Regions from separate parts of the Agrobacterium sp. GD03872 genome, predicted to be linked through region 1. Evidence: predicted binding sites of a transcription regulator. Region 1 holds the regulator's gene; each other region holds the start of a gene.

Region 1 (7,957 bases):
GCCGAGCGGGAAACCGCCGCCGATACCCTTGGCAACCGCCATGATGTCGGGCGCAACGCCCGTCTGTTCATAGGCGAACAGCTTGCCCGTGCGGCCGACGCCGGTCTGGACTTCGTCGAAGATCAAGAGCAGGCCATGCTCATCGCACAGCGCCCGCAGGAGCTGCAGGAACTCCTTGCTGGGTGCGCGGATACCGCCCTCGCCCTGAATGGGTTCGATCAGAAGTGCGGCCGTCTCGGCCGTGATGGCGGCCTTCAGCGCATCGACATCAGCGAACGGCACCTGGTCGAAACCTTCGACCTTGGGGCCGAAACCTTCGAGATATTTCTGCTGCCCGCCGGCGGCGATCGTCGCCAGCGTGCGACCATGGAAGGCGCCTTCAAAGGTGATAATCCGGAACTTTTCCGGATGGCCCTTGGAATAGTGGTAACGACGCGCGGTCTTGATCGCGCATTCCAGTGCTTCCGCGCCGGAATTGGTAAAGAAGACCTTGTCCGCGAATGTCGCTTCCGTCAGGCGTTTTGCCAGCTTTTCCTGGCCGGGAACTTCATAGAGGTTCGAGACGTGCCAGACCTTCTCGGCCTGGGTCTTGATCGCATCCACGAGGTGCGGATGGGCATGGCCCAGCGAGTTGACCGCGACGCCCGCCGCAAAATCCAGATATCGTTCGCCGCTTTCCGTGAACAGCCAGACGCCCTCGCCTCGCTCGAAGCGCAGGGGGGCTCTTGCAAACGTATCGAACAATGGCGCGGCGGCTTCGGCCATGGCTGTATCACTCCTTGCGCGGATGCGCTGTCAGACGGTTGTCAATAGGCTCTCGGGGTTATCCCTCGCCTGAAAATCAAAAATGCCGCCTTGCGGCGGCAGGGGCACTATTGTCACTTCGCCTGCCGATGTCAACAAAAGTCCGCATTTCCCGGCCTTCTCAAGCACTAGTAGGTGCAGGCCAGCCAGCCCCAAGGTGTTGCCTTTCAGACTCAACTCGCCAGCAAGTTGGGGAAAACCGGAAAATCGATTCCAGATGATTCCCGCGACTCTTGCCACGGAGTCGGGCTGGCACTAGGTTAATCGCTAATTACTAGACTGCATTGCGGCGGAACTAGTCACCAAAAATCCGGCGGAAACCACGCTCGCGGCATGTCCACGAGACGGAGAGGGATTCTGCCGAAATTATACGCGACAAGCGGAGAAGCGGCATGAACTGGACAGACGAGCGGGTCGAGAAACTCAAGAAATTGTGGGCCGAGGGACTGAGCGCCAGCCAGATAGCAGCACAGCTGGGCGGTGTCAGCCGCAATGCCGTCATCGGCAAGGTCCATCGCCTCAATCTGCCGGGACGCGTCAAGGCCGGCGGTCCGGTCACTTCGGCGCGCTCCGCGCCCAAGCGTACCGCGGCTCCTGCCCCACGCGCGACGAATTTCGCGACCCGCGTCAGCGCAGCACCGGCACGCGCCCTGAACCGTTCGAACGCGGCAACGGCGCTGCACGAGGAGATCGACATCGAGACCGCTGAGGTCCTCGATTACGCTCCTTCGAGAAATGTCGTGACGCCGATTTCCCGTCGCCTGACGCTGACGGAACTGACGGAGCGCACCTGCAAGTGGCCGGTCGGCGACCCGTTGAAAGACGACTTCCATTTCTGCGGTTGTGAAGCGCTGGAATCTTCGCCCTATTGCAAGTTCCATGCGAAGCTTGCCTACCAGCCGGTAAGCGAGCGCCGCAAGGCTTGAGTGTTGCGGCACGCATTCGACACTCAAAAACTACGGGCCTTCGGGCCCGTTTTTTTTTGTGACAGAACTCGAGGCAGTTCCTGCGTCAGCCCATCAGCGAAACGCTGAGCCTATCCTGCATCACTGCTCCACCTGACCCGCAATCCGGATTTCATTGCCGGATTCCTGCGGGTGCTTGGTCGTCCCTTGAGACAAAGACCAAGCTGCCACATGTGGGGAAAACCCAAAAAACGAAAGGCCCGACGCCATTCCGGTGTCGGGCCTTTCGGTTTTTGGTGGAATGTGGTCCAGAGCGGAACCGTCAGTTTGGCCCGGCTCAGGCTTCCATCGAATATCCGGCGCCGCGAACGGTGCGGATGACATCCTGCATATGCGAAAAATTGAGCGCCTTGCGCAGGCGTCCGACATGCACGTCGACGGTGCGCTCATCCACATAGATATCGTGACCCCAGACGCCATCCAGCAGTTGCGAACGAGAGAATACCCGGCCCGGAGAGGTCATCAGGAATTCCAGCAGGCGGAACTCCGTCGGCCCGAGGCGCACTTCGCGGCTCTTGCGGTGAACGCGATGGGTCTCGCGATCCAGTTCGATATCGCCGCATTTCAGCACCGAAGACAAAACCTCGGGGCGGGCGCGGCGCAGCATCGCCTTGACGCGGGCCATGAGTTCCGGTGTCGAGAACGGCTTGACGACATAATCGTCGGCGCCGGTGGCAAGACCGCGAACCCTTTCGCTTTCCTCGCCGCGCGCCGTCAGCATGATGATGGGCAGGCGTTCGGTTTCCGGCCGCATTCTGAGCCGACGGCACAGTTCGATACCGGAAACGCCGGGTAGCATCCAATCCAGGATGAGAAGATCCGGAATGCGTTCCTGCAGCCTGATTTCCGCCTCGTCTCCACGCGGTATCGTGTCGACGTCGTATCCCTCAGCCTCGAGATTGTAACGAAGCAGGACGCTCAGCGCTTCCTCGTCTTCCACAACTGCAATCTTGGGCACCATATGCTAACTCCGCAAGCCTTCGCCTGTCTGTTACTCGGTCACCGAACCGAGCGTGTTGGAACTGTCGTCCTTCGGACGCTCGCCTTCCGGCTGACTGCCGGTGGTCATGTAATAGATCGTCTCGGCGATATTGGTGGCGTGGTCGCCGATACGCTCGATGTTCTTGGCGCAGAACAGAAGATGCGTGCAGGTGGTGATGTTGCGCGGGTCTTCCATCATGTAGGTCAGAAGCTCACGGAAGAGCGACGTATACATGGCGTCGATTTCTTCGTCGCGCTCGCGAATGGCGTTGGCCTTCTCGGCGGAACGCGTGGAATAAACGTCGAGCACTTCCTTGAGCTGCACCAGCGCCAATTCGGACAGGTGCTCGATACCGCGGGCCAGCTTGCGCGGAACGCCCGTTCCGGCAACCGCGATGACACGCTTGGCGGTATTCTTGCCGAGATCGCCGACACGCTCGAGATCGCCGGCAATTCGCAGGGTGCCGATAATCTCGCGAAGGTCGGATGCGACCGGCTGCCGTCTGGCGATGGTGACGATGGCCTTGTCACCGATTTCCCGCTCGGAATGATCGAGGATCGTATCGTCGGAAATGACTTTCTGGGCGAGCGCGGCGTCGGAATTGACGAGCGCGCGCACGGCATCGGCGCACATCTGTTCCGCAAGGCCGCCCATTTCGGCGATGCGGCGCGTCAGAAACTTCAATTCGTCGTCATAGACGGACAGGATATGCGAATGGGTCGTTGTCTGTGTCATGGTCTAGTCCTCCGGCTTGGCCTGCATGCGCGTGCCCGGAAGCGGGCACGCAGAGGCACCAGTCTTGTTCAGTTTTAATGAAGCGTCGGCCGGGATCAGCCGAAGCGGCCCATGATGTAGTCCTGCGTGCGCTGGTCGTCCGGATTGGTGAACATCTTGTCGGTTTCGTTTTCCTCGACAAGATGACCAAGATGGAACATGGCCGTGCGCTGGGAAACACGCGCCGCCTGCTGCATGGAGTGCGTGACGATGACGATCGTGTAATTGGTGCGCAGTTCGTGGATCAGCTCCTCGACCTTTGCAGTCGCGATCGGGTCCAGCGCCGAGCAGGGTTCGTCCATCAGGATCACTTCCGGGCTGACGGCAACGGCGCGCGCAATGCAAAGACGCTGCTGCTGGCCGCCGGAAAGACCGGTGCCGGATTCGTGCAGACGATCCTTCACTTCGTTCCAGAGACCCGCCTTCTGCAGGCTCTGCTCAACGATCTGGTCCATATCCGCCTTGTTACGGGCGAGGCCATGGATGCGCGGGCCATAGGAAATGTTTTCGTAGATCGACTTCGGAAAGGGGTTCGGCTTCTGGAACACCATGCCGACGCGGGCGCGCAACTCCACGACGTCGATCGCCTGATCGTAGATATCATCGGTATCGAGCGTGATCTTGCCGGTAACCCGGCAACCGTCGATCGTGTCGTTCATACGGTTCAGGGTACGCAGGAATGTGGATTTGCCGCAGCCGGACGGGCCGATAAGCGCGGTCACCGTATTTTCCCGAACGTTGAGGTTCACGTCGTAAAGCGCGCGCTTTTCGCCGTAATAAACCGAAACGTCCTTGCCGATCATCTTGTATGAAACTTCATTCATTTTCTTGTCCAGCGCCTTTTCAACTGCTGCTTCCGACAACATGTTCATTGCTCAATCTCCCTCTACCAGCGCCGCTCGAAGCGGCGACGCAACAGGATTGCGCCAACATTCATGACGATGAGGAACAAAAGCAGGATGATGATAGCGCCAGATGTTCTTTCGACAAAGGCGCGTTCAGCTTCGTTCGCCCACATGTAAATCTGCACCGGCAGGGCCGTGGACGGGTCCATCGGCGTTGTCGGGTAATTCGCGACGAATGCCACCATGCCGATCAGGAGCAGCGGTGCGGTCTCGCCCAGCGCGTGGGCAAGGCCGATGATGGTGCCGGTCAGGATGCCGGGCATGGCGAGCGGCAGCACGTGGTGGAAGATCGTCTGCATCTTGGAGGCGCCGAGACCTAGGGCTGCGGCGCGGATCGACGGCGGCACGGCTTTCAGGGCAGCGCGGGTCGCGATGATGATGGTCGGCAGGGTCATCAGCGTCAGGACAAGGCCGCCGACCAGCGAAGCCGAACGCGGAAAGCCCATGAAGTTGATGAAGACCGAGAGACCGAGCAGACCGTAAACGATCGAGGGAACAGCCGCGAGATTGTTGATGTTCACCTCGATCAGATCCGTCAACCGGTTCTTCGGGGCGAATTCCTCGAGATAGATGGAGGCCGCGACACCGATCGGCAATGACAGCACCAGCACGATCAGCATCATGTAGAAGGAGCCGATGAGCGCCACGCCGACACCCGCGGCTTCCGGACGGCTCGATGCGCCGTTGACGAAAATGCCGGTGTTGAAGTGTTTGCCGAGCTGGCCGCTTTCGGCGAGCTGGTTCATCCAGCCGAGCTGCTGGTTGGAGATACGGCGATTGGCCTCATCCGCAGTCAGATCGACCTGACCCTTGAAGGCGCTGTCGACGTCGCCCGACGCCAGGAGCGTGACGGTGCGCGTGGTGCCGATGACGGCGGGATCGGCGACGACGATGTCGCGAAGCTGCGTGCGCACGCTGTCGGAGATCAGCAGGTTGACGGCACGAAGACCGGTGCGGTCCGTCGGCGCGACGCCGAGAACCTTGGCGACCGCATCGCGGGCGACAACGGGATAATTGGCCGTCATCAGCTTCGCCGGGTTGGTGGCGCGCTCGTTCCTCGGATCGATGATCTGTTCGGAAAACTCGACCGGAACGGTGATCATCGTCTGCTGGAAGGCGGTGTAACCCTTGGAAACGACCGACCAGAGCAAAAGGAAGAGGAAAAGCAGGCCGAAGGAAATCGCTGCCATTCCGTAAGCACGGAAGCGGCGTTCGGCGGCATAGCGGCGCTTGATGCCGATATCACGGCGTATGGCCTTGTTGCCGGCGCTTGCGCCGGCTGCGGGAGAAACGATGTCGGTCATTCATATTGCTCCCGGTATTTGCGCACGATGTAAAGCGCGTAGATATTCAGGCAAAGCGTGATGGCGAAAAGCGTGATGCCGAGCGCGAAGGCGACCAGCGTCTGCGGCGAGGTGAATTCAAGGTCGCCGGTGAGCTGGCTGACGATCTTGACCGTCACGGTGGTCATGGGCTCGAAGGGGTTGAGCTGCAGGCGGGCGGCAACACCCGCGGCAAGAACCACGATCATGGTTTCGCCGATGGCGCGCGACGCCGTCATCAGCACGGCGCCGACGATACCGGGAAGAGCGGCCGGAATAATGACCCTCTTGATTGTCTCGGAGCGCGTGGCGCCAAGGCCGAGGGAACCGTCACGCAGCGAGCGCGGCACGGCGGTGATGATGTCGTCCGACAGCGACGACACATAGGGGATCAGCATGATGCCCATGACGAAGCCGGCGGTGATGACGCTCTGCGCCTGGATGAAGTTGGCGTAGTTGCCCGTCGCCAGACCGTTGATCTGCGTGGAAATGTCTCTGAGGAAAGGACCGACCGTCGTGAGCGCGAAGAAGCCGTAGACGATGGTCGGAATGCCGGCGAGCACTTCGAGCAGCGGCTTTGCCATCGAGCGGAAGCGAGGCGAGGCATATTCCGCCATATAGACCGCCGAGAACAGGCCGACCGGAACCGCAACCAGCATGGCGACGAAGCCGATGTAAAGCGTGCCGGCAAGCAGCGGGATCAGGCCGAACTGGCCGGAGGAGTCCGTGGCGCCGGCCGCCGCAAACCGCGGATCCCATACCGTTCCGAAGAAGAACTGGTGCGCCGGGACCATGGTGAAGAACTGGATCGCCTCGGTCAGCATCGAAAGGACAATGCCGATGGTCGTCAGGATGGCGATGGACGAGGCGACGAGCAGGGCTGCGAGAATGACCTTCTCGACCTGGTTGCGCGCCCGGAAGCGCGGTGCAATCGCACGCAGCGCATAAGCGGCGCCGCCGAGTGCAGCGACCAGCACGATGGCGATCATCGCGATGCGGCTGGTGGAGGTCATGGCGTTGAGTGTGTGGGCGGCATCGACCATGAACCGCTCGGGATCGCCGGCGATTGCCACACCTTTCGCTGCCAGAAGCGGCCGGACAGCCGCCGTATCCGTCTCGACCTGCGCCGTTTCCTCCGGCGTCAGCCGCTGGAGGCCGCGGGCGATCGAGGTCACCATGCCATAGGTCAGGCTCTGCTGCGCCTCGGATTGCGCGCGCACATCTTCAGGGAAATTGCCGCGCACCGCCGAGGTGATGATCAGCGGGCTGGCAATGAGCCAGGCACAGAGAATGAAAGCCGCGGGCAACACCGCCCAGACGACAGCGTAGGTACCGTGGTAACCGGCACGCGAATGCATGCTGGAGGGACGCCCACCGGACAGGGCAACGGCGCGGCGGCTGCCGAGCAGATAGCTGCCGATGCCGATCAGCGCCAGTATCAGCAAAAGGATCGATGTGTTCATTAGAGTTCCCTCGGCGTGCCTCGAAAGCACGGTGCGATATGGGCAAATCAAAAAGTCATCAAAACGAGACCGCTGGACCATCCAGAGATGCCTGCCGCCTGACTGTATCAAAGCCTGGCAAGCGTCAAGGTTGATACATCCTATCCATCTGTCATCCATCGACAATCATGTGGATGGCGATGAATAGGAGCTGTCAACCGGAGACCATCGCCGAAACGGAGTGGACCCGGAGCGGGATGAGGGGCGCGGCTGGCCGCACCCCTCTTTTTATTACATCGTGCCGCCGGCAGCGAAGTCCTGGCGGATCTTTTCGCGCTCTGCGTCCGGAGCGGCAACCAGGCCGTAGTTGGCGAGCGGGGAATCGGGGCCGATCATGTCGTCGGAGACGAAGAACTCGACATATTCCTTAAGACCCGGGATAACGCCCAGGTGAGCCTTCTTCACGTAGAAGAACAACGGGCGGGAAACCGGGTACTTGCCGCTGGCAACGGTTTCGGTGGACGGAACGACGCCCGAAACGGTCGCGACCTTCAGACGGTCAGCATTGTTTTCATAGAAAGCCAGGCCGAAAACGCCGAGGCCGGTCTTGTTGGCGTCGATACGGGCGAGCGTTTCGGTGTAGTCGCCGTCGATGTCGACAGCAGCGCCGTCCTTACGGACTGCGATGCACTTTGCAGCAGCCTGCTTGGCGTCGGTGACGAGCGTCTTGATGGCGTCGGTTGCGCCGGCTTCCTTGCAGCCG
Region 2 (7,957 bases), on a different contig from region 1:
GAAACGACTGCCGCCCTCGCCGAAGCCTGCACGGAACTGGCAAAATCGGAATTCATCACCATCGACACCGAATTTCTGCGGGAAACGACCTTCTGGCCGGAGCTGTGCCTCGTGCAGATGGCGAGCCCGACGCTCGAGGTGCTGGTCGATCCGCTGGCCAAGGGTCTCGACCTGACCCCGCTGTTCGAACTGATGGCCAATCCTGCTGTCGTGAAGGTTTTCCACGCGGCGCGGCAGGACATCGAGATCATCTACCATCTCGGCGGGCTTATTCCGCACCCGATTTTCGATACGCAGGTCGCCGCCATGGTCTGCGGTTTCGGCGATTCGATCTCCTACGACCAGCTGGTGCAGAAGATCAAGAACGTCCAGATCGACAAATCCTCGCGTTTCACCGACTGGAGCCGCCGCCCGCTTTCCGACAAGCAGCTGGATTACGCGCTGGCCGACGTGACCCACCTGCGCGACGTCTATCTGTCGCTGAAGGCACAGCTGGAGCGCGAAGGCCGCTCGCTGTGGCTGACCGAAGAGATGGACATTCTGGAATCACGCGACACCTATGACATGCATCCCGACGATGCGTGGCTCAGGCTGAAATCGCGGCTGCGCAAGCCGACGGAACTTGCGATCCTCAAATTTGTCGCCGCCTGGCGTGAACGGGAGGCCCGCTCCCGCAATGTGCCACGTTCGCGCGTCCTGAAGGACGATGCGATCTTCGAAATCGCCCAGCAGCAGCCGAAGGACGCCGAGGCGCTGTCGCGGCTTCGCACCATCCCCAAGGGCTGGGAGCGTTCCGCCTCCGGCACCGCCATCGTCGAAACGGTGAATGCGGCGCTGGCTCTGCCAAAAGAGGAAATGCCGAAGGCGCCGCGTCACAGCCACGCGCCGGAGGGCTCCGGCGCTGCCGTGGAGCTTTTGAAGGTCCTGCTGAAACTGACGGCGGACAAGCATGGCGTTGCCGCCAAGGTCATCGCCAATAGCGACGATCTGGACAAGATCGCCGCCGAGGGCGAGAAGGCAACCGTCGCGGCCATGACCGGCTGGCGGCGCGAGCTGTTCGGCGATGTGGCGCTTAAGCTCATCAATGGCGAAGTGGCCCTGCGCTTTGCCGGCAAGAAGGTCGAGGCGGTGGAGGTGAGCGGGGTGTAATCCCCGCGCCACAACCCCAATCTTGCCAGTATCGCGCTGCGCCTCTTTGGAGACCGCTGCGCGTTGCGGGTTTCACATGCACCCTGCCCGCACCCGGCCGCTCGCCGCCCCTCTGGCAGCCGCCGGCATTCGGCTGCGTTTTGCGTCTTTCCGGTCAAATGGTGGAGCCGCGCGCCCGGTGATCGGCCGCAATCTCCGCGTGAAATGGCCGATGACAGAACATCCTCCTGGGCATATCGCCACATCCGCACCGGTTTTGCGGCAACAGGGCAACAGCCTTACCAATCCTTCATGCAACCTTACCGATTGCTCACTTTTTGCGGCGCATTTTCCACACTAATGTCACATATGACCTGAACAGAAGCTTCGCCCGAAGGGAGCGGCGGGCCTTCCCTTCCCGAGATCAAGAACCATGAGAAAATTGCTGCCCATTCTGGATTACGTGGTGCTCTTCGTTACCGTGGCCGGCAGCGGCGTGGCCTACGCCTTGCTCGAATATGGCGGCGGCGCGCTGATCGGCGCGACCTATGCGCTTTTCGCCTGCACGCCCATTCTCGCCTTTGAACGCGGTTACATCATGCCCGGCCTGTCGCGGCGGGTCAGCGCCCTGCCGACTCCCGCCTATATCGCCGTCGGCCTCATCATCTACGCCATCCTCGTTTTTTGCGGATTCGGGCTCGGCGGCACAATCCTGTGGTTGAGCGGCATATTTCCCGGCACCTGGAAAAGAGCGGTGCATGCGGAGATGCAGACGCTCATCTTCACCCTCATCGTCTGCGGCATCATCGTCTTCATCATGCGCGTGCGCGAACTTCTCGGCCGCGATATCTTCATCGATCTCATTTTAGGCCGCTATCGCCGCCCCGTCAGCGAAGACCGCGTCTTCATCTTCATCGATCTCGTCGGCTCCACCTCCTTTGCCGAAACCAATGGCGACCTGAAGGCCCAGGAATTCCTGGGTGAAATCTTCGCGACCTATGCCGCGCCGGTCAGGAAACACGGCGGCGTCATCGACGATTATATCGGCGACGCCGCCATCATCACCTGGCCCTATCACATGGCGATCAGGCGGGCAGCCTGCGTGCGCTGCGTTTTCGACATTCAGGCGACCATCGATGAAAAACGCGACATGTGGCTTTCCCGTTTCGGCGAAATGCCGCGCCTGCGCTTCGCCATCCATGGCGGGCCTGTTATCACCGCGGAAATCGGTGTCGATCATCACAAGATCACCTATTTCGGCGATACGGTGAACACGACCTCCCGGCTCGAATCGCTGAGCAAGATGCTCGGCCACCCGGTGCTGATTTCCGCCGATCTCGCCCATCAGCTGGTGCTTCCGAAGGGCGTGCGCAGCGAATATCTCGGCGAACATGCGGTGAAGGGCCGTGGCCAGACGCTGGGCGTCTGCACGCTCAGCCAATATCAGGCGCCCGCCGCTTAGGCGCGGGAAACGGCGCAATCCTGTTTCTCCGGAGCGTCCGTCATCAAAATTCATCAAAGCTTCAAACGGCAATCACCTGCCTGTCATGCGACGACCCTATCGCGTCAATCCTGTCTTCAACAGGTACTGAGAGGGGTCTCCATCATGAAGCACATTCTTTTCGCATCCTGCGCGGTTATCGCGCTGGCCACCGCATCGCACGCCGCAGAGCAGGAGTTTCCGGCAAAGCTGGTCTCCCACGCCATCCTGCCGGCCAACACCATCATCGCAGCACCTGCTGACGCGCCCGAACATCTCAAGACCTCCGCCAAGTTCACGACCGCCGACCGCAAGCGCGCGGAAGGTCTCGGCACCGTGCCCGGCAAGGATGGCGTGCGCCTGACCGGCCTTTCCATGCCGTTCAACGGCCAGCCGATGCAGGGCTTTTCCGGCATCAAGGCGATGCCCGACGGCAGCTTCTGGAGCCTTTCCGACAATGGTTTCGGCTCCAAGCTCAATTCCAGCGACGCCATGCTGATGCTTCACCACCTGAAGTTCGACTGGGACGCCGGCAAGGTCAACGCGCTTGAAACCGTGTTCCTCTCCGACCCTGATATGAAGGCGCCCTTCCCCATCGTTCTCGAAGGCTCGAGCAAGCGTTACCTCACGGGCGCGGATTTCGATGTCGAATCCATTCAGCCGGTTGCCGATGGTTTCTGGGTCGGTGAGGAATTCGGTCCTTACATCCTGAAATTTACCCGCGACGGCAAGCTGACCGACGTGATCTCCACCAAGGCCGGCGATATCGACGTGAAGTCGCCCGACCATCCGACCCTGGCGCTGCCCGGCAACCCGACGCAGAAAATGCCGGCCTTCAACCTGAAGCGCTCGGGCGGTTATGAGGGCATGGCGCTTTCCAAGGACGGCTCCAAGCTCTACGGCCTTCTGGAAGGCCCGCTCTACATGGCTGACGGCCAGGTGGAGAAGACCGAAGACGGCGCGACCGCACTGCGCATCATCGAGCTCGACACCGCCAAGAAGGAATGGACCGGCCGCACCTGGCTTTATCCGCTGGCACAGGGCGGCGAAGCCATCGGCGACTTCAACATGCTTGATGACAGCACCGCGCTGGTCATCGAGCGCGACAATGGCGCCGGCACCGCCGACAAGGCCTGCGCCGACCCGAAGAAGCCGGAAGCAAACTGCTTCGCCGTGCCCTCCAAGGTCAAGCGCATCTACAAGATCGAATTTAATGACGCCAATGTCGGCAAGGCCGCGCGCAAGATCGGCTATATCGATCTTCTGAAAATCTCCGACCCCGACAACAAGAAGCGTCAGGGCGGCGGCAACGGTTATTACGACATGCCTTTCGTCACCATCGAGAATGTCGACCGCGTCGATGCCACGCATATCATCGTCGGCAACGACAACAACCTGCCTTTCTCGGCCGGCCGCGCGCTGGACAAGGCTGACGACAACGAATTCGTCCTGCTGGAAGTCAAGGATCTGCTCGACGCCAAATAATATCCCGACGCCGGGCTTCGTTCCGGCGCCGTCCGCGCATCCGCGCACATTCAACAGACAGAGCGCCGCGCAGCCTTCAGGGGATGCGCGGCGCTCCGTTCCGATTCTGCTCATATCCGGAACCGTGATCCGAAACGGGAAAGACTTTTCATGCAGGACCATGCCGAACGACTTTATTACGCCTTGAGGAAAAGCTGGTCAGGCGAAACCAGCAGCCTTTGGTCGCGCGAAAACCCCGCCCGTGGGCAGGGCAGCGTCACCGCACTGGTGGTTCAGGACATTTTCGGCGGTGAGCTTGCCAAAACCGCCGTCAGCGGCGCCGACCACTTTTACAATATCGTCGAGGGTACGCGCTGGGACTTTACCTTTGCGCAGTTCGATATTCCCGTCGGATATGAGGACAAACCCGCCTCGCGCATGGAGGCCATGGCGAAGACGACACCGCTGCAATATGCCTATCTCAGCGCCTGTATCCGGAAAGCGCTCGGACACGGCTGAACCGTTTACGCCGGAATGTCAGCCCATTGCCGTTTCACCCAGTGCCCTCTCGCAGGGCGTTGTGCTTCGCTCAACGCCGCGATTTCCATCTTTCCCGCAAAGCCGACACAATCCATGCGATAATATCGCTCAGCAAGATGGCGCACCGACAGGAGAGATGTTCGATGAATGAGAGTTGCCCGGTTCTGACCCCGGCAGAACGGCAGGTTCAGGATATATTGCAACATACGGAAGCGGCGATGATGGCCACCATTCACGCAGCGCTCGAGCGCGCCGGCAAGGAAGTCGTCGAGGCGTTCCAGACCGTCGATTCAGACATGCAGCCACCGCCTCGTGACTATTTTACGGCCGTCGCGCACCAGCAGCTTTTCCTGCGGTTATGCGGCGCCGATCCGCAGACCTTCGAGGGCGGAGACCCGGAAATTGCCGGCCACATCATCCGCAACGCTCAGAACATATCCGACCATTACTGGAAGTAAAAAAGAGGCGGCGGCGAATGTCACACACAAGTGACATTCGCCGGTGCCGACGCTGATCTGCATTTGAAGAGGGCCGAACAGCCCTGGCCATGCCACGTCACAGGTCTTTCATCATGCCCGGTTAAGCAGGCGCAAATCTGGAGGCAGGAATGGATTCGACCGCACAGGCCAAGCACCCGAAAATTGCAGAAACCATCATCCATGCCACGGCGAGCATAAGAGATTCGCAGATCGGCGCGTGCTGCGAGATCCTGGCAGATACTACCCTGCACAATGCCGAACTTGGTGACTACTCCTATCTCGGACCACGCTGCATGGTGGGCGATGCGACGATCGGAAAATTCTGCGCCATCGCCGCTGAGGTCAGGATAGGCGCTCCGAACCATCCGATGGACCGGCCATCCATGCATCGGTTCAGCTATTGCCCGGAATATTACTCTGCCGATGCGGTACGCGACGATGCCTTTTTCAAACGGCGGAAAGAGGACCGTGCCATCATCGGCCACGATGTCTGGATCGGCCACGGGGTCATCGTCCTGCCGGGTGTCAAGATTGGTGACGGCGCAGTGCTCGCCGCCGGCGCGGTCGTCACCAGGGACGTGCCGCCCTACACCATCGTCGGTGGCGTTCCCGCAAAAATCATACGCGAGCGATTTTCCCGGGCCATCGCGGAAAAGCTTGCTTCAATCGCCTGGTGGGACTGGCCATTCGAAACGATCATGGCGCGGCTTTCCGACTTTCAGTCGAACGACATAGAAGCCTTTTGCGAGCGCTGGTCCTGACCTGCGCCGCAAAACAGACTTTTGCCGCCATTACTCGAACACGAATGCCAGCCGCTTTCCGGTCAGCTTCGCCAGCTGCTGCAACCGCCCATCCAGGCGCTCGCCGGCAAAATCGCAATAAGCATGCGGCACGACGAATTCCAGATCGAGATCCGGATTGTCGGACCTGCGGAATTTCAAGTGGTCGACAACGCCGGGCATCGAGGCCGAGAAGAGATAGACCACGCGCAGCAGGCCGCCGAGCAATTTTCCGAGTTCCTGCAACCGGTCACCCGCCATGGCCGCGAGCGGCTCGGTGGTGCCGTTGTCGTTCAGGCCTTCGAAGCGATAATAATTGGCGAGCGCAATATAGGCGCGGCCGGGATGGGTGATCGCCACGAAGGATGAATGGGCGATGATGTTGAGCGCCTGCAGGCCACGATAATCCGGGTGGGCGCGCCAGCTGATATCGGCCAGAAGGCAGGCGGCCTGCCGGTAGCGGCTTTCCTCTTCCGTCTCGTCAATGCCGAAGACCGGGAAGGTACGGCCGCTCCAGTCCGCCAGCTCACGCGCATGTTCGGGCGAACGGGCACGCAGAATGGCAAGCTCATCCGCCGCGACCAGCAGCGGATCGGAGTCCCGCTCTTCTTCCGTGAGCAGCGAATAAAGATAACCTTCACGCACGCCCTGCGCCGAGAAGGCGATCCTGGCCGGTTTCATCACCCTCAGAACCTCACGCATGGCGATGGCGCCGAAGGGCAGGAGCGAACGGCGGTTCTTGGAAACCGCCTGCCAGGCCGGATCCTTGCTGTCCCGGGAGACAATGACCTCCTCGAGGAAATTCAGCATTTCCTCGAGCGGCAATTCATAGCCCTGCATCATATGCAACGGATAGCCAGTGATCTCCATGTGCAGCTTGGCGATGTTTCGCCAGGTGCCGCCCACGGCGTAAAAGGTGCGCCCCTCACCCGCCGCCAGAAGCTTTGCGAAGGACTTCACGTGTTTTCTGGCGATCGTCGCCGCTTTTTCCAGCGAACCGTCCGACTGTTCCGACAGCCGCAGGCCGCCGAGCGGCAGGGTGATGCCTTCGCCGCAGCTCTTGCCCTTGATATCGATGAGTTCAAGCGAACCGCCGCCAAGGTCACCCGCGATGCCATCGGGATCATGGAAACCGCTGATCACGCCATAGGCGGAATAAAGCGCTTCCTTTTCGCCTGACAGCACTTCGATCTCGCAGCCGAGAATGGCTTCGGCCTCGCGGATGAAATCCGGGCCGTTTTCCGCCTCACGCGCCGCAGCCGTCGCCAGCACATAAAGCTTCTGCGCCTGCGCCTGCTCGGAAAGCACATGGAAGCGCCTCAGCGCCATCAGCGCCCGGCTCACACCTTCCTCATGCATGCGCCCCGTCAGCGCCAGTCCCTTGCCAAGGCCGCACAGGACCTTTTCGTTGAACAGCACGGCGGGCGCGCGGGAGAGACCTTCATAGACGACAAGACGAACGGAGTTCGAACCAATATCGATGACGGAAACGGGGGCAAGGCCGGTCAGCCGCCCCTGTGCTTCTGATCGTGTCATTCAGCCTGTTTCTTGCGGGACGAAATCAACCCGGCAATCAATTTTGGCGCACTGGATTTCAGGGCTTCACCACGTCCGGAAAGGCTGGGATTGGTCATGAAATAGTGCTGCGCGTTGAACGGTTCTTCGCCTTTACGCACCTCGATGCGCCTCGACGTTCCGTCCGCAAGTATCTCGTAGCTCTGCTGGTTGTCAATGAGATTGCCCAGCATAATCTGTGAAAGAACCTGCTCATGCACGGTGGGATTGGTGAGCGGCACCAGCGTTTCCACGCGCCGATCAAGGTTGCGCGGCATCATGTCGGCCGAGCCGATATAGACCAGCGCCTTGTCCGACGGCAGGCCGAAACCATTGCCGAAGCAGAAGATCCGGCTGTGTTCGAGGAAGCGGCCGACGATGGATTTGACGCGGATATTGTCCGACAGACCAGGCACCTGCGGGCGCAGGCAGCAGATGCCGCGCACGACGAGATCGACCTCCACGCCAGCGGCGCTGGCGCGGTAAAGCGCATCGATGATTTCTGGGTCGACCAGCGAATTCATCTTCATCCA
Region 3 (5,910 bases), on a different contig from region 1:
AACCTTACGCATCGAAAATCGGGCGGTCCCCGATCTTGTCCCCCTTGTATGGGATACTCCGGGAATTGAGGCGGCGATACCAAAGGATGCGGTCGGCCAGGCCGTTACCATGTTCGAGCCGCAGGAATGCGCCAACTACTTCAAATCTTGCGGATATGACCCCGAGTAATGTGGACGTGCTCTAGGTCACCCAGAGGGGCGCTCGCATCGAGTATAACCTTAAGCGCGATTGCTTCCGGTGAACCATCCTCCATATGTACGGGATGTACAGCCCACACAGACTTTTCGAGAACCACATTCTCAACAGAAACCTCATAAAGCCTACCCGACGCGAGCTCATCGAGGACAGTGCTCCTCATCACGATCGAAATGCCGAGACCAGCTCGAACTGCATGCTTCACAGCCTCAGTGCTCCCGACATTGAATGAGATTGGGAATTGCTCTGCCGCTTGGCCGAAGGCCTCGCGGAGCACGGATCCGGTACCGGTTCCACGTTCTCCGCCAATGAGGGACTCTTGAAATAACTCTGCCGCTTCAATTGTTTTTCGCGTCCTCCAATTATGCTGTGGGGATACGATTATTACCAGCTTTTCCTTCCGCCAAAGGCGGGCTTGATATCCTTTTCGATCGTCCCACCATTCGGTAAAGGCTAGATCAATCTCCTTCCTCAAGAGCTTTTCGATGATTTCAGGATTTGAGGCAACGGCCACCTCAGGTGGCCGGCCTTGAGCATCCTGTAAACGCTTCAAGTGGACTGGCAAAATATAGGTACCGATGTTAGTACTGGCACCCAACGTAATCCGGCCGCTGTGCAGGCGGTCCAGAGATCTCTTCGTGACGGTCAAAAGGCTGCGTGCGAATGGCAAGAATACGAGCCCTTGCCGAGTCGGCACACACTTGTCCTTCCTCCTCTCGACCAGCCGCACCCCTAGTATATCCTCCAATCGTTTCACATTATGTGAGACAGTCGGTTGGGATATCTGAAGCCGTCGCGACGCCTCGTGAAAGCTGCCAGTTTCGATTACCTCTATGAATGCTGCGACATGCGAAAGGCTAAACATTACTTTCTCTAATCAAGGAATTAGTTGAACCTCGTTAATTGCCGCACGAGGTCTTCGGCCTTGGACAAAATCTATAATGTTGTCAGCAGCCTCGTGCTCGATAGCCAAACGCGACTTCGCCACTGCTGAGCCTATGTGGGGTGTCAAGATCGAATCATGTTCGCGATTGAGGAGACCCCCGTGGACCTTGTCAGGCCGGTCGGGTCTGGCCCAGTCCTCCATCTCATAAACATCAGCGGCGTAGCCTCCCAAGCGCCCCGCCTGCAATGCAGCGACAACAGCCTCTTCATCAACCACGCTTCCGCGTGCAGGATTAATAAGAAGTGCTCCTTTGGGCATTTTGGCGAGTTGTTCAGCGCCGAGGAGATGCTTCGTTTCGGCCGAAAGCGGGAGTGCACACACAAGAAAGGTAGACGACGAGATCAACTGGTCAAATTCAAGAGGCTTTACGTTCAGTCTGATCTCATCGGCTTTGTCCAGGGATTGACGATCCCAGTACGACACAATGGCGCCGAAGGTACTTAGGCGCTGTGCTATAGCTTTTCCGATCGCTCCCATCCCTAAAATGCCGATTGCTGTGCCCTGCAGCCCAAGGCCGTAAAACCGAGGGCGCCAACCTTTGTAATCCCTCCTGACGCTCTTGTCGCCTGGCAGAATGTGCCGCCCAAGAGCAATCATCAGACCGATTGTAAGTTCGGCTGTCGGGTCAGTGAGAAGATCGGACACTATCGTGACGTGGACTCCACGCTGCGTGCAGGCTTCGATGTCGAAGTTATCGAAGCCTTTCAGCGCACATGCCACAAGTTGAAGATCGGGAGCGTGCGCGAGTACAGACGCGTCGATCATGTCCGGCATGAACGCCATCATCGCCTTGGCGTCGCTCAATTCTGCGAGCAGTTTCTCGCGGGGCCATGTATCATCAGTATCGTTGCAAACTAAACGAGCGTGGGGAGATAGCTTTGAGATAATCTCCTCGTGGACGCGATGGGTGATTACTACCTTTGGGAGCATTTAATTTATCCTTCTATTGCAGCTGGCGGCGGAGGAGAGCGCCGACCTGGTCAACGATGGTGACCATCAGAAGGACAACGAGCATGATCGCAAGAACCTCCTGATAATTCATGATCCGGAGGGATGTCATCAACTCGAAACCGATACCACCAGCTCCCACAGTGCCCAGGATTGTCGAGGCGCGGAAGTTGTACTCCCACCGATAGATGGTCACATCGGCCAATTGCGGTAGAACTTGTGGCAAGATCGCCCGCGTCACGATCTGGAACGGCGACGCACCAGCTGCGCGTGCGGCTTCTATAGGCGCATTATCGCAATGCTCGATCGCCTCCGCAAAGAACTTGCCCACCATGCCAACCGAGTGAAGACCAAGAGCCAGCACGCCTGGGAGCGCTCCAAATCCCACTGCCGCCACGAAGACGATGCCCATAATCAGCTCCGGGATCGACCGTAGACCATTCAACAATCCACGCGAGATCATATAGATGACAGCGTTGGGTGCTGTTTTCCCTGAGGCGAAAAAGCCAACTGGAAGTGATATCAGTACCGCGATCGCAGTCCCAGCTATACTCATCGCCAGAGTGTCGATGAGAGGGCTGATCCACTCCAAGCCTCGGTTGAAATCCGGGGGAAACATTTCCGTACCGAGCTGCCAGAGCGCAGGAAACCCAGATCCCAGACGCTCCAGATCAAGAAGACCGGAGTGATAACTGCTAACAATGATCACACACGCAATTGCCAACGCGATCACGCCAGCTCTGGTCCAAGCTTTGTTTTGATGTTGAAGGATAGAGTCGTAGTCGGCCGACGGCTGTGTCATCACATATCCTGGAAGAAAGGACGCAGGCCAGCGCCTGCGTCGAAAGGTGAGAAACTGTCTCGAACGCGCCTTACTGACTCAGGTCCAAGTTCAGCACTTTACCGAGCTCACGGACGACGTCGTAGGCTTTGTCATCGATCGGAGCGAACCCATCGGCTTTGAAGGATGCCAATACCTTTTCGTCTTTAAGGTCGATGAAGGCTTTGGTGATCGCCTCTTTCAACGAAGTGTCAAGATCCGACCGCATGGTCCAGGGGTACTGCGGGAACGGATCGGACTCGGCGAGGGCGATAACTTTCTTAGGATCAATGGTGCCACGAGCGACCATTGAATTGTAGATGGGCAACGAAAGTCCGCCAATCTGAGCATTGCCATTCTGCACTGCAATAGCCACGGCATCATGCGACCCTACGAAGTTCTCGCTATAGTCTTTTCCAGCCTCAACTCCGGCCTTAAGCAGCATAGATTTCGGGATAAGGTGGCTTGAGGTGGAAGCCACGTCCCCAAACGCGACCTTTTTCCCTTTTGCATCTTCAAGGCTTTCGATGCCAGCCTCTGCATTGGCGACAACTACAGCGCGATAGGTAGTTTCGCCATCCTTCATAAGTGCTGCGAAAGGCTCGATATCAGCCTTGGTTTTCGCGAGCGTGTAAGAGAGCGGCCCGAAATAAGCCAACTCAAGCCGGCCGAAACGCATCGCTTCGATCATTGACGAGTAGTCGGTCGTTACGATCAGTTCAATCTCCCGACCGAGTGTCTTCTCAAGATACTCCTCGAGAGGACGATTGTTTTTGATGACAGTGGCGGCGTTCTCGTCCGGTAGCAACGCGACGCGCAATGTCTCTGGATTTGAGCCAGCATGCGCCAACGAACTCCAGCCAAGAACGGCGAGGAATGCGAGGGACAGAAGCTTCTTCATAATGCGGCCTCCATGGCAGCTAAAGGTTGATCATACTCGTAGTTGGACAAATCTTGTGTTGTGGTCGGATTTCTTGGGGCGCTGCGGTAGATCGACGCACACATTTGATCGGTCAGTTCGTCGACAGCGGCGTCCGCAACCACTTCCCCGTCGCGCATAGCAATGACCCGGTCGCCGAACCGGCGAGCTAGATCGATCTGATGAAGGCTGATCACAGCAGTGATGCCGTCGGCTGTGCATATTTCGCGAAGCTGCGACAGGACCTCGACAGCCGTTTCAGGGTCCAGACTTGCAACGGGCTCATCTGCAAGGACCAGTTGGGGCTTCTGGACCAGCGCGCGCGCAATGCCCACCCGTTGCTGCTGACCGCCGGATAGTTGATCCGCCCTGACGAGAGCCTTATCAAGAAGGCCTACGCGTTCAAGGCATTCCAACCCCAGCCTTCGATCCGAACGCGGCATAGGGAACAACGTACGCCAGCCAGAGTGGTAGCCCAGGCGGCCCGTCATGACGTTGTCGAGCGCGCTCAAGCGCCCTATGAGTTGGTGCTGCTGGAATATCATCCCAGTTCGCCTTCGGTGAATGCGAAGCTTAGTTTCCGCATCCAGAGCACCAATATCGTTAGAAGTGATCGAACCAGACGTCGGCGCAACCAAGCCGTTGAGTGTCCGGATGAGGGTAGATTTGCCTGCGCCGGATCTACCGAGGAGCACGACGAACTGACCCTGGTTGAACGTCAATGTCGTTGTCTTCAAAGCTTGGGTGCCGTTGGCATAGGTCACGGCAACTCCGTTCAGAGCCAGCATCACAATAATCCTGATCGTTAGTGGTGCATCGATTGAATATTTGCATCACTATGGGCGACATATGACGTCCGTTTATCAGGCTCGTGAAACTTCAATGACAGCACTTAAACTCAGCTCTACCTCCTCGCGTAGCTGCGATGGAGAAATTTCACCCAGAGCCGCCTGATCATGACGGCCCGGTCCCAATTCTACACCACCTTGACGGATGCTATCCCATATTCGGCCAGATAAACCGGCCCTTCTCCAGCCGCCGGGTAAAAAGGCAGGCGCCCAGACCATCATGCCAGATGATCTTCAAAATATCCGATCTGCGGCCCCTGAAGACGAAGAGATGCCCTGACAACGGATCATGCTGCAGAACCTCCTGCACCCGAAGCGCCAAGGAGGGAAAGCCACAGCGCATGTCCGTATATCCGCGCCTTCCTGGCGGGCACCCTTGATCCCGAATATTCCCGTCAGCTGACCGAGCAACTACGACAGGCAGGCGTCCCGGTTTGACCATGCCGTCGCTGGCAATTAATCTGAGCACGTGGCGGATGTTTGCAAGCAGACCCGGATGTTTGCGAGCACATTGGCAAAGAGCGTGAGCACGACGCCCGCTCCATTGTCAGATAATTCGAGCAGAAAATGCCGATGTTTGCGAGCAGAGGCGCTTATGTTGGCAAGCCGCTACACCTATCATCTTTATGTCGAGAGGACAGACCTCACGAAAAACATGGCCCGCTTCTATGCGATGTCCATCGAGCCAAACCTGTTCGGGGAAATTTGCCTGATGCGATGTTGGGGTCGTATCGGAACGAGCGGCCAGACGATGAGCCATCATTTCAAAACCGAACGTGAAGCCGTCGTTCTGTTTCTCGAACTCCTCCGCCAGAAAAAGCGTCGTGGCTACTCAGCCGTGGCGCGTAAAGCGTGCCGGCAACTGATTTAAGGGCTTGTGAATTTGAAGGGCAAGAATGAAGACGAGATCAGAATTGGTGCTGATAGGCGAACGTCGAGATCAATCCGGTTGACACTGTTGGCGTTGTTCGCAGCTTTTCCAGCCTTCAACGCGTCAACCAGCATTTCAGCCTACGCGAGCGACAACAGATCCAAGGTAGGCATGCAATTCCAGAAATGCGCCACGGGCTCGCGCGAGGCTTGCGTCGTCGACGGAGACACGATCTGGCTGAACCGCCAGAAGATCCGCATCGCCGATATCGACACGCCGGAGGTGGGCGAACCGAAGTGCTCGTCGGAGCTGGCACTTGGTAACCGCGCCACGGACAGGATGCTTGAGCTGATCAACGAGGG
Region 4 (7,957 bases), on a different contig from region 1:
CACCCGTGGCGGCGGCCGTGCCTGGCGCCCCCGCCGCACCGGCGGGCACGGCTGCGGATGCGGTGGAATAGATGCTGGTTGTCCCGGCGGAAATCGCTGTCGGCTGCGTCGTCAAGCCACCGATATCGGGGGCGGCGCCATAGGCCTGCGCCGGGCCGCCCGACGCCTGCGGCTGGGCGGGCGTCGCCGCTCCGGCCGCAGATGCCACGGCCGGATCCACATATTGCCCCGGCTGCGCACCGGCCGCGGGAGTGGCCGCGGCCGAAGCGGCGGTTTGCGGCGTCTGTTGTGCGGCAATTTCCGGCTTCTTGGTACTGGCGGCCATCTCATCGTCGGTCACCGCCGAAACGCATCCGGAAAGCCCGAGCAGCGAAACCGCGACGACAAGACGCTGACGGACAAGACGTCCCTTCGCGCTCTCGACAGTTTTCATGAGTGGCCTCCGTATCTTGCATTTCCAACGGCAGCACGGGAACGGAATCGTGTGCTTCCCCAAAACGGAACCAGCCGTTTTGATTCGCGGACTATGCCTCATCCCATCCGGACAAGGCAAGAGCGCCCGAAAACGCCGCTACCCACCGGAAAATTGCTACCAGGAACCGGTATTCTGCATAGATATCCACGGTTCGGCTGGTGCGAGGCTTTCGCCCTTCTGCAGAATTTCGAAGGAAATGCCATCCGGAGAGCGCACGAAGGCCATGTGCCCATCGCGCGGCGGCCGGTTGATGACGACGCCGTTCTGCTGAAGACGGGCGCAGAACTCATAGATATTGTCGACCTCATAGGCCAGATGGCCGAAGTTGCGTCCGCCGGTATAGTCCTCAGTGTCCCAGTTATAGGTGAGCTCGAGGCTTGGCGCCTTTTTTTCCCTGGCCGCAGCAATGTCGTCACGCGCGGCAAGAAACACCAGAGTGAAACGGCCTTTTTCGTTCTCGATTCGGCGTATTTCCGTGAGACCCAACAGGTCGACATAGAATTTAAGTGATTCGCCAAGGTCTTTGACGCGAACCATCGTGTGCAGATACCGCATTTTATTCCTCTCCATTACACGGGTCCGAAGCCGTTAAACGCATGATGGCAAGCCCCGGACAAGGACGGCGACATAAAAGCAGCTGCGCAAATCAAAAACTAGGGCTTGCGTGGAACCGTTACCAAGATGTTAATCTGGCGCACAGGAATCAGTTGACCGGTGTATGGCGCGTAATCGAGGGGTTGGCAGGATATGGCTGATAGGATGTCATCGAAAACGATAGTCGATGTCGAGGACCTTTCGGGCGATGCCGTGGACCTGACCGAAATTACCGGCGTCGTGAAGTGGTTCGATGTCGCCAAGGGTTTCGGCTTCATCGTGCCTGACAACGGCACCCAGGATGTGCTGCTGCACGTCTCCTGCCTGCGCCGTGACGGTTACCAGACAATCCTTGAAGGAACGCGCATCGTCGCCCTCATCCAGCGGCGCGACCGCGGTTTCCAGGCTTTCCGCATCCTGTCCATGGACCAGTCGACCGCCGTTCATCCCTCGCAGCTGCCGCCGGTGCGCACCCATGTGCAGGTAACGCCTTCGAGCGGGCTTGAGCGCGCCATCGTCAAGTGGTTCAACCGCACCAAGGGTTTCGGCTTCCTGACGCGCGGCGAAGGAACGGAAGATATTTTCGTGCATATGGAAACGCTGCGCCGTTTCGGCCTGACGGAGCTTCGTCCCGGCCAGGTGGTGCTGGTGCGTTACGGCGATGGCGACAAGGGCTTGATGGCGGCGGAAATCCATCCCGACAACCCGGTTTCCGTCGGGATGTCGCATTGATGTCCGCCCTGCGTCATATGGTGAAAAGCGCCATTATGGCGCTTGTTTTTTTAACGCTCGCCGGCGCCGCCCAGGCACAGGAACGCCAGACCTTCACGTCAGAGCCGCTCACTATTGAAACAGCTTCCGGCCAGACCCACGACTTCACCGCCGAACTGGCGCTTAACGATGCCCAGCGCGCGCAGGGCCTGATGTTCCGCAAGTCCATGGCGCCGGAAAACGGCATGCTGTTCGATTTCGGTGAAGCGCGCGATGTCGCCATGTGGATGCGCAACACGCTCATCCCGCTCGATATGCTGTTCATCGCCCGTGACGGGCGCATCACCCATATTCATGAAAACGCGGTCCCGCATTCGGAAGCGATCATCAGCTCCCGCGGTCCGGTGAAATTTGTGCTTGAACTGAATGGCGGCGCCGCGAAACGTTATGGCATCAAGCCGGGCGATATGGTCCGCAGTGCGCAGATCGGCAACCGGAAATGACCCTGCAGCGTTATTGTATCTGAACGAGCCGGACGAGGTTTCGCCCGGCTGACGTAATGTTCAGTAGACCGGCTCGATATGGCTCAAAATCCGGCAATTGGAAATGGAAGCGGCAAGGTTGATGGCGATGTCGATCGCCTCGACCGAATCGGCTGTGCCTTCCAGATAGATCACATCATTTTCGACAGTCGCCGAAATACGCGACTTCTCAAGACCCGATTCGAAGGCGAGAGCCGAGGTGATCGCCTGGCAAACGCCAGCCATGCGGTCTCCGAAGAAGCTTTCCTGAATGCCTGACAAATTGAACATATGCGTTCTCCTTCTTATGGACACAACAACGCCCTGAGGGCGGTTTTGTTCATCTCCGGTTCATCTATTTGTTCATCTTCCATTCATCTTGGAAAATTGGAACCCCCTGATCGATCACATTTTAGGTGATCGGGAACCATTTCGTGAGGCGGGCATTTCGCGCATGGGAGAGTGAAAGGCCCTCAAGGCAGGTAAAACAGGGAGGAAATTGACATGCTGATTCACAGGACCGAGCCGTGTCACCACGCCTCGTGGATGAAGCCGGTGGCGATCCACCTGCCGCTGTGCGTCGCTGTGGAGATCTACAGCCCGCTGGTGGCGCTTGATATGCTGATGTACCGCTGGCCCGAGGAACACGGGCCGGAATATGAGGAGGCGCGCAGGAACTGCCTCGATGCCATCGCCGGCAGATGCGACATCGAAAAAGCACGGGAATCGTTTCTCATTGCAAGCAGCCATGCCCATATCCTGAACGTCCACTAAAATTCAATCGACCGTCATGACGATTGAGCCCTTCCCCGCGGAGGGCTTTTCTTTACGTGGGGCCTGCGCAGCGCCTTCATGCACAAGGCAGCCCATCTGCCAGCCGATAATGACATGTAACTGTCACGCAAACGTTATAATCCGCATGAACGAATTCCATGGAATCGATTGGCGGGCAGTCCGCCGAAAGCTTGGGAGTGGAACTGGCCAGCATGGAAACTGTCTTTGCCCTTTGCGCAATTCTGCTCCTCGGCTTCAATCTTCTCGGCATCGTTCTCGCCGGCTGGCGCCTGACGAGGCGGGACGCCGAAAACGATCTCGTCCGGCAAAAACCGCCGGTCTCGCTTGTTGTACCGTTGCGTGGCGTTGAAAACTTCACGCCCCTAACGCTGTCACGCGCTTTCCAGCTCAACTGGCCCGATTACGAGCTGCTGTTCTGCGTCGCCGATGAGTTCGATCCCGTAATCGCCGAAGTCCGCAAGGCCGAGGCTGCCTTTCCCTCTGTTCCAATGCAATTGCTCATCGGCGATGACCGCATCAGCGCCAATCCGAAACTGAACAATTGCGTCAAGGGCTGGCGGACCGCCCGACATGAGTGGGTGATTCTCGCCGATTCGAACGTGCTGATGCCGAAATCCTATATTGCGACCATGATGTCGGCCTGGCGGCAGGATAGCGGGCTTGTCTGCTCACCGCCGCTCGGCTCCCGGCCGGTGGGTTTCTGGGCGCATGTGGAATGCGCCTTCCTCAACGGCTCGCAGGGCCGCTGGCAATATGCGGCGGAAGCGATCGGCATGGGTTTCGCGCAGGGCAAGTCGATGTTGTGGAACAAGCCGTTCCTGGAGGATAATGGCGGCATTCGCGCACTCGCCGCTGAAATTGCCGAAGACGCCGCCTCGACGAAGCTGGTGCGAAATGCCGGCCGCAAGGTGCATCTGGTTTCCGCCCCCTTCGAACAGCCGCTCGGCCAGCGCCATGCCGGCGAGATCTGGTCGCGCCAGACGCGCTGGGCGCGGCTGAGACGCGTGACCTTCCCGCAATATTTCGCCCCCGAAATCCTCACCGGTGCGCTTCCCCCACTTCTCTTCGCGCTCGCCGCAGCCGCCATGATGGATGTGAACCTCGCCGCAACCGCCCTTGCCGTCCTCGCGCTCATGTACATACCGGAACTGGCGCTCGCCGCCCTTAACGGCTGGCCGGTATCTCTCCATACGCTGCCGGCCATGATCGCCCGGGACATGATCATGCCCGCCGTCTGGACCCGAAGCTGGATCGGCAGCGCGGTGGCGTGGCGCGGCAACGTCATGACGATAGGCACTGCGGAGAGCACTCTGGCCGGTCCGTCAGCGGAATAAATAGCGGATTTTGAAAGACGTTACGCCGAAAAGCTGATGTACTGCTTCAAAATGGTCGGAGTGGAGAGATTCGAACTCCCGACCCTCTGGTCCCAAACCAGATGCGCTACCAGACTGCGCTACACTCCGCCGAGGCGATGGCTGGGGAAATACACGGTTCACCCGCAGTCCGCAACAGGGAAATTCATCTTTGTTCAACCACGGCCCCGACGGGCCGAATGCAACCCCGAAATGGCAGCGCGCGAACGGACAGCAGGGGGATAATCGTCTTGACTCTCACCTGAAGTCAGTCCATTTCAAATTCAACGTCCCTGACACGATTTGGTTATTCTATTCAGGTACGTGATGAATGATCCGGGGTGTTTCGCCCCACTGTCCAACCGGAGCAGTTTCGACATGTCTGCGAAGATTTACCGCCCTGCAAAAACCGCCATGCAATCCGGCAAGGCGAAGACCAATGTCTGGGTTCTGGAATTCGACGCCGAGGTTCCGCGCAAGATCGATCCGATCATGGGCTACACCTCCAGTTCCGACATGAAGCAGCAGCTCAAGCTGACATTCGAGACGCAGGAACAGGCCGAAGCCTATGCCCAGCGCAAGGGCATCGAATACCGCGTCATCCAGCCGAAGGAAGCAACCCGCAAGGTGGTTTCCTACACCGACAATTTCCGTTTCAACCGCACCCAGCCCTGGACGCACTGAAACACGACGATCAAGGTTTTTGCCGGAGTATCGATTGCCCGGCATGACGGCCCCTTAGCTCAACTGGATAGAGCAACTGCCTTCTAAGCAGTAGGTCGCAGGTTCGAGTCCTGCAGGGGTCGCCACCGCTTCTCACATTATCCATGAATGACTGGTTTGGGTCTGTGGCTGTGCGCCAACAGCAGTTATAGGCCCAGATCGTTCAGCTTCACCGTCGATCCATTGCCGACATTTGCGCTGCTGCATATTTGATGTTTTGTTTAGGCTCGAACGGCTGGCCTGACCAAGAGAGGAACTTCAATGCAAAAGAAAGCAGTGCTCCTCGATCGCGCCCAATGGGCCGAAAAAGAGAGCGTATGGCAAGGTGAGTTCCAAGGGCGTGCATTTGGCACAAATGTTTCGGTCATGTTTTATACCACGGACGAAATTGGCCGCGGCCCCAGGCTACACAAGCATCTCTATGATGAAGTCTTTATAGTGCGGCAAGGTCGAGCGCTTTTTACCGTTGGAGAACAGCAGTTTGAAGCTAGGGAGGGCCAAATCGTGTTTGGACCAGCCAACTTACCGCACAAGTACATTAACATGGGTCCGGGTCGCCTTGAGATGACGGACATTCATGTCACTGATGAATTTGCTCAAGAAGACTTGGAGTAGTCATCGGCTAATTCCCACACTCTTTGCGGTTTTCTCACTCGGGCGCAATGTACGATAGCTTAGGCCAATAGCCGTCATCAGAATCAGCCGCAGCGCCCCACCCGCGTTAGCCAACTTGCGCCTTCCATCCTCCTCCCCAGCAAGAGCGCCAGCCCTTTACCTTACCCCTGCCCCATCAGCGTAAAATACCCCCACACCGCCACGAAAAACGCGATAACAGCCACAATCGTCAGCGCCTTCTTCGCTTTCGGCCCGAGCGGTTCGCGCGGTTTTTTCGGCGGCACCGGTTTGCGGAACTTCACCACATTGTCGTTCATTTCATCATCGTCCTGGCTGTCGCTGCTGAAACCTCAGCCATATCCGTGGCATCGGCCTTTTCAATGCTTATATCTACCAGACCAGAACTATCATAAATATTACCAAGTTTTCACTTCACCCTCAGGGCAAGCTATGTCACTTCCCACAATCAGAGGAATACTACGGCGACAGATGGACGGACAAACCGGAGAGCGGCGGCAACCCTCTGTGGTATTTTGAACTTTGCGGGTGACGAGAATGAATGACGCCAATACGAGTGGCAGCAATACCGAAAACAGCCAGCCCGATCTGCGCGAGATTCTGGGAACGAACAGAAACGGCCGCAAGAAAAAGTCGCGCCGGTATCTCTATGCCGCAGCAGCCCTTGTGCTGATTGGCGGCGGCCTTGGTTATTATTATCAATCACGTGCGGCGGGTGTCGCCTATAGCTACACCACCGAAGCGGCGCGCCAGGGCGATCTCTCGGTCATCGTCACCTCCACCGGCTCGGTTCAGCCGACGGATCAGGTCGATATATCGAGCGAACTGTCCGGCACGGTGCGCAAGGTCAACGTCACCTATAACAGCCCGGTCAAGGCCGGGGAAGTGTTGGCGGAGCTGGATACCAACAAGCTCGAAGCCGACGTGCAGAGCGCCCGCGCCAAGCTCGCCTCCGCCAAGGCCAATGTGCTGAAGGCGCGCGCCGATCTCGGTTCGGCCAAAACCTCCATGGAACGCCTGAAATCGCTCGTGCAGAACCGCGTTTCCAGCCAGCAGGATCTGGATGCGGCGCAGTTCACCCACGATGCAGCCGCCGCAACGCTTGAAGTCAATGAGGCGACCGTGCTTTCGGCGGAAGCGGATCTGAGGCTTGCCGAGGTCAATCTCGGCAAGGCCAAGATTGTCTCGCCCATCGATGGCGTCATCCTCACCCGCAGCGTCGATCCCGGCGCCACCGTCGCCTCCTCGCTCAACGCCCCTGTTCTCTTCACCATCGCCGGCGATCTGCGCCACATGGAATTGCAGGTCTCGGTGGATGAGGCGGATGTCGGCAAGGTCGAAACCGGCCAGAAGGCCAATTTTAACGTCGATGCCTATCCCGACCGCAGCTTTCCGGCCGAGATCGAAACCGTGCGCTTCGCCTCGGAAACCGTATCCAACGTGGTGACCTACAAGGGCATATTGACGGTCGACAATGAGGAATTGCTGCTGCGCCCCGGCATGACGGCGACCGCCAACATCATCGTCGAGGAAATCAAGGATGCGCTGCTGGTGCCGAATTCCGCGCTTCGTTATACACCGCCGCGCGAATCCGCCTCCCGTGGCGGCGGGCTGATGAGCCTGTTTCGCCCGCCGCGCATGGGCCGCTCGCAGAACCGCGATGCCGGCCAGGCGGCAACGGCCAAAAGAACGGTCTGGGTGCTGCGCAACAACAATCCGGTCTCCGTCGCCATCGAAACCGGTTCCACCGACGGCCAGCATACCGTGGTGAAATCGGGCGAGTTGAAAGCCGATGATCAGGTGATTACCGACGCAACGGCCCGCAACGCCGGCTGACGGAGGACAAGCCCATGCAACAGCCGCCGCTCATCGAATTCCGCAATGTCGTCAAGCAATATGGCCGCGGCGAAGCAACCATCCGCGCGCTCGATGGCGTCAGCCTGTCAATCCGCGAAAAGGAATTCGTCGCCATCATGGGACCGTCAGGCTCCGGCAAATCCACGTCGATGAACATTATCGGCTGTCTGGATGTGCCGACAGCTGGCGAATATCTGTTTCAGGGCGTGCCGACCAGCGGCTTCGACAATGAACATCTGACGCTGCTGCGCCGGCATATGCTCGGCTTCGTGTTTCAGGGCTTCAATCTGCTGTCG

Evidence for each region. The regulator PhoB, encoded in region 1, activates phosphate uptake and scavenging genes when phosphate is short. The targets are predictions, from matches to a motif close to TGTCATNNANCTGTCAT.
Region 2: the regulator PhoB is predicted to act here: its motif matches at 5,166-5,182, upstream of N5D22_RS13410 (DapH/DapD/GlmU-related protein).
Region 3: the regulator PhoB is predicted to act here: its motif matches at 4,701-4,717, upstream of phnC (phosphonate ABC transporter ATP-binding protein).
Region 4: the regulator PhoB is predicted to act here: its motif matches at 3,186-3,202, upstream of N5D22_RS08635 (ceramide glucosyltransferase).

The regions. Positions count from the first base shown of each region.
Region 1 is NZ_JAOCCY010000002.1:503,075-511,031, reverse strand. Features, by position in the region: gene N5D22_RS06450 (aspartate aminotransferase family protein) at 1-765, opposite strand, end outside; gene N5D22_RS06445 (GcrA family cell cycle regulator) at 1,197-1,730, shown strand; gene phoB (phosphate regulon transcriptional regulator PhoB) at 2,047-2,730, opposite strand; gene phoU (phosphate signaling complex protein PhoU) at 2,761-3,486, opposite strand; gene pstB (phosphate ABC transporter ATP-binding protein PstB) at 3,582-4,397, opposite strand; gene pstA (phosphate ABC transporter permease PstA) at 4,412-5,734, opposite strand; gene pstC (phosphate ABC transporter permease subunit PstC) at 5,731-7,215, opposite strand; gene N5D22_RS06415 (substrate-binding domain-containing protein) at 7,486-7,957, opposite strand, start outside.
Region 2 is NZ_JAOCCY010000004.1:480,789-488,745, forward strand. Features, by position in the region: gene rnd (ribonuclease D) at 1-1,149, shown strand, start outside; gene N5D22_RS13390 (adenylate/guanylate cyclase domain-containing protein) at 1,562-2,590, shown strand; gene N5D22_RS13395 (esterase-like activity of phytase family protein) at 2,735-4,093, shown strand; gene N5D22_RS13400 (hypothetical protein) at 4,244-4,591, shown strand; partial or broken gene N5D22_RS13405 (hypothetical protein) at 4,756-5,104, shown strand; gene N5D22_RS13410 (DapH/DapD/GlmU-related protein) at 5,220-5,852, shown strand; gene ppx (exopolyphosphatase) at 5,883-7,406, opposite strand; gene N5D22_RS13420 (RNA degradosome polyphosphate kinase) at 7,403-7,957, opposite strand, start outside.
Region 3 is NZ_JAOCCY010000014.1:378-6,287, reverse strand. Features, by position in the region: gene N5D22_RS21690 (LysR family transcriptional regulator) at 141-1,061, opposite strand; gene N5D22_RS21685 (phosphonate dehydrogenase) at 1,074-2,072, opposite strand; gene phnE (phosphonate ABC transporter, permease protein PhnE) at 2,086-2,892, opposite strand; gene phnD (phosphate/phosphite/phosphonate ABC transporter substrate-binding protein) at 2,963-3,811, opposite strand; gene phnC (phosphonate ABC transporter ATP-binding protein) at 3,808-4,617, opposite strand; gene tnpB (IS66 family insertion sequence element accessory protein TnpB) at 4,826-5,020, opposite strand; gene N5D22_RS21660 (WGR domain-containing protein) at 5,273-5,548, shown strand; gene N5D22_RS21655 (thermonuclease family protein) at 5,720-5,910, shown strand, end outside.
Region 4 is NZ_JAOCCY010000003.1:222,602-230,558, forward strand. Features, by position in the region: gene N5D22_RS08605 (YcbK family protein) at 1-433, opposite strand, end outside; gene gloA (lactoylglutathione lyase) at 590-1,030, opposite strand; gene N5D22_RS08615 (cold-shock protein) at 1,223-1,801, shown strand; gene N5D22_RS08620 (DUF192 domain-containing protein) at 1,801-2,283, shown strand; gene N5D22_RS08625 (BON domain-containing protein) at 2,344-2,592, opposite strand; gene N5D22_RS08630 (DUF982 domain-containing protein) at 2,806-3,075, shown strand; gene N5D22_RS08635 (ceramide glucosyltransferase) at 3,288-4,430, shown strand; tRNA gene N5D22_RS08640 (tRNA-Pro) at 4,483-4,559, opposite strand; gene N5D22_RS08645 (ETC complex I subunit) at 4,827-5,132, shown strand; tRNA gene N5D22_RS08650 (tRNA-Arg) at 5,181-5,257, shown strand; gene N5D22_RS08655 (cupin domain-containing protein) at 5,433-5,786, shown strand; gene N5D22_RS08660 (hypothetical protein) at 5,948-6,103, opposite strand; gene N5D22_RS08665 (efflux RND transporter periplasmic adaptor subunit) at 6,342-7,640, shown strand; gene N5D22_RS08670 (ABC transporter ATP-binding protein) at 7,655-7,957, shown strand, end outside.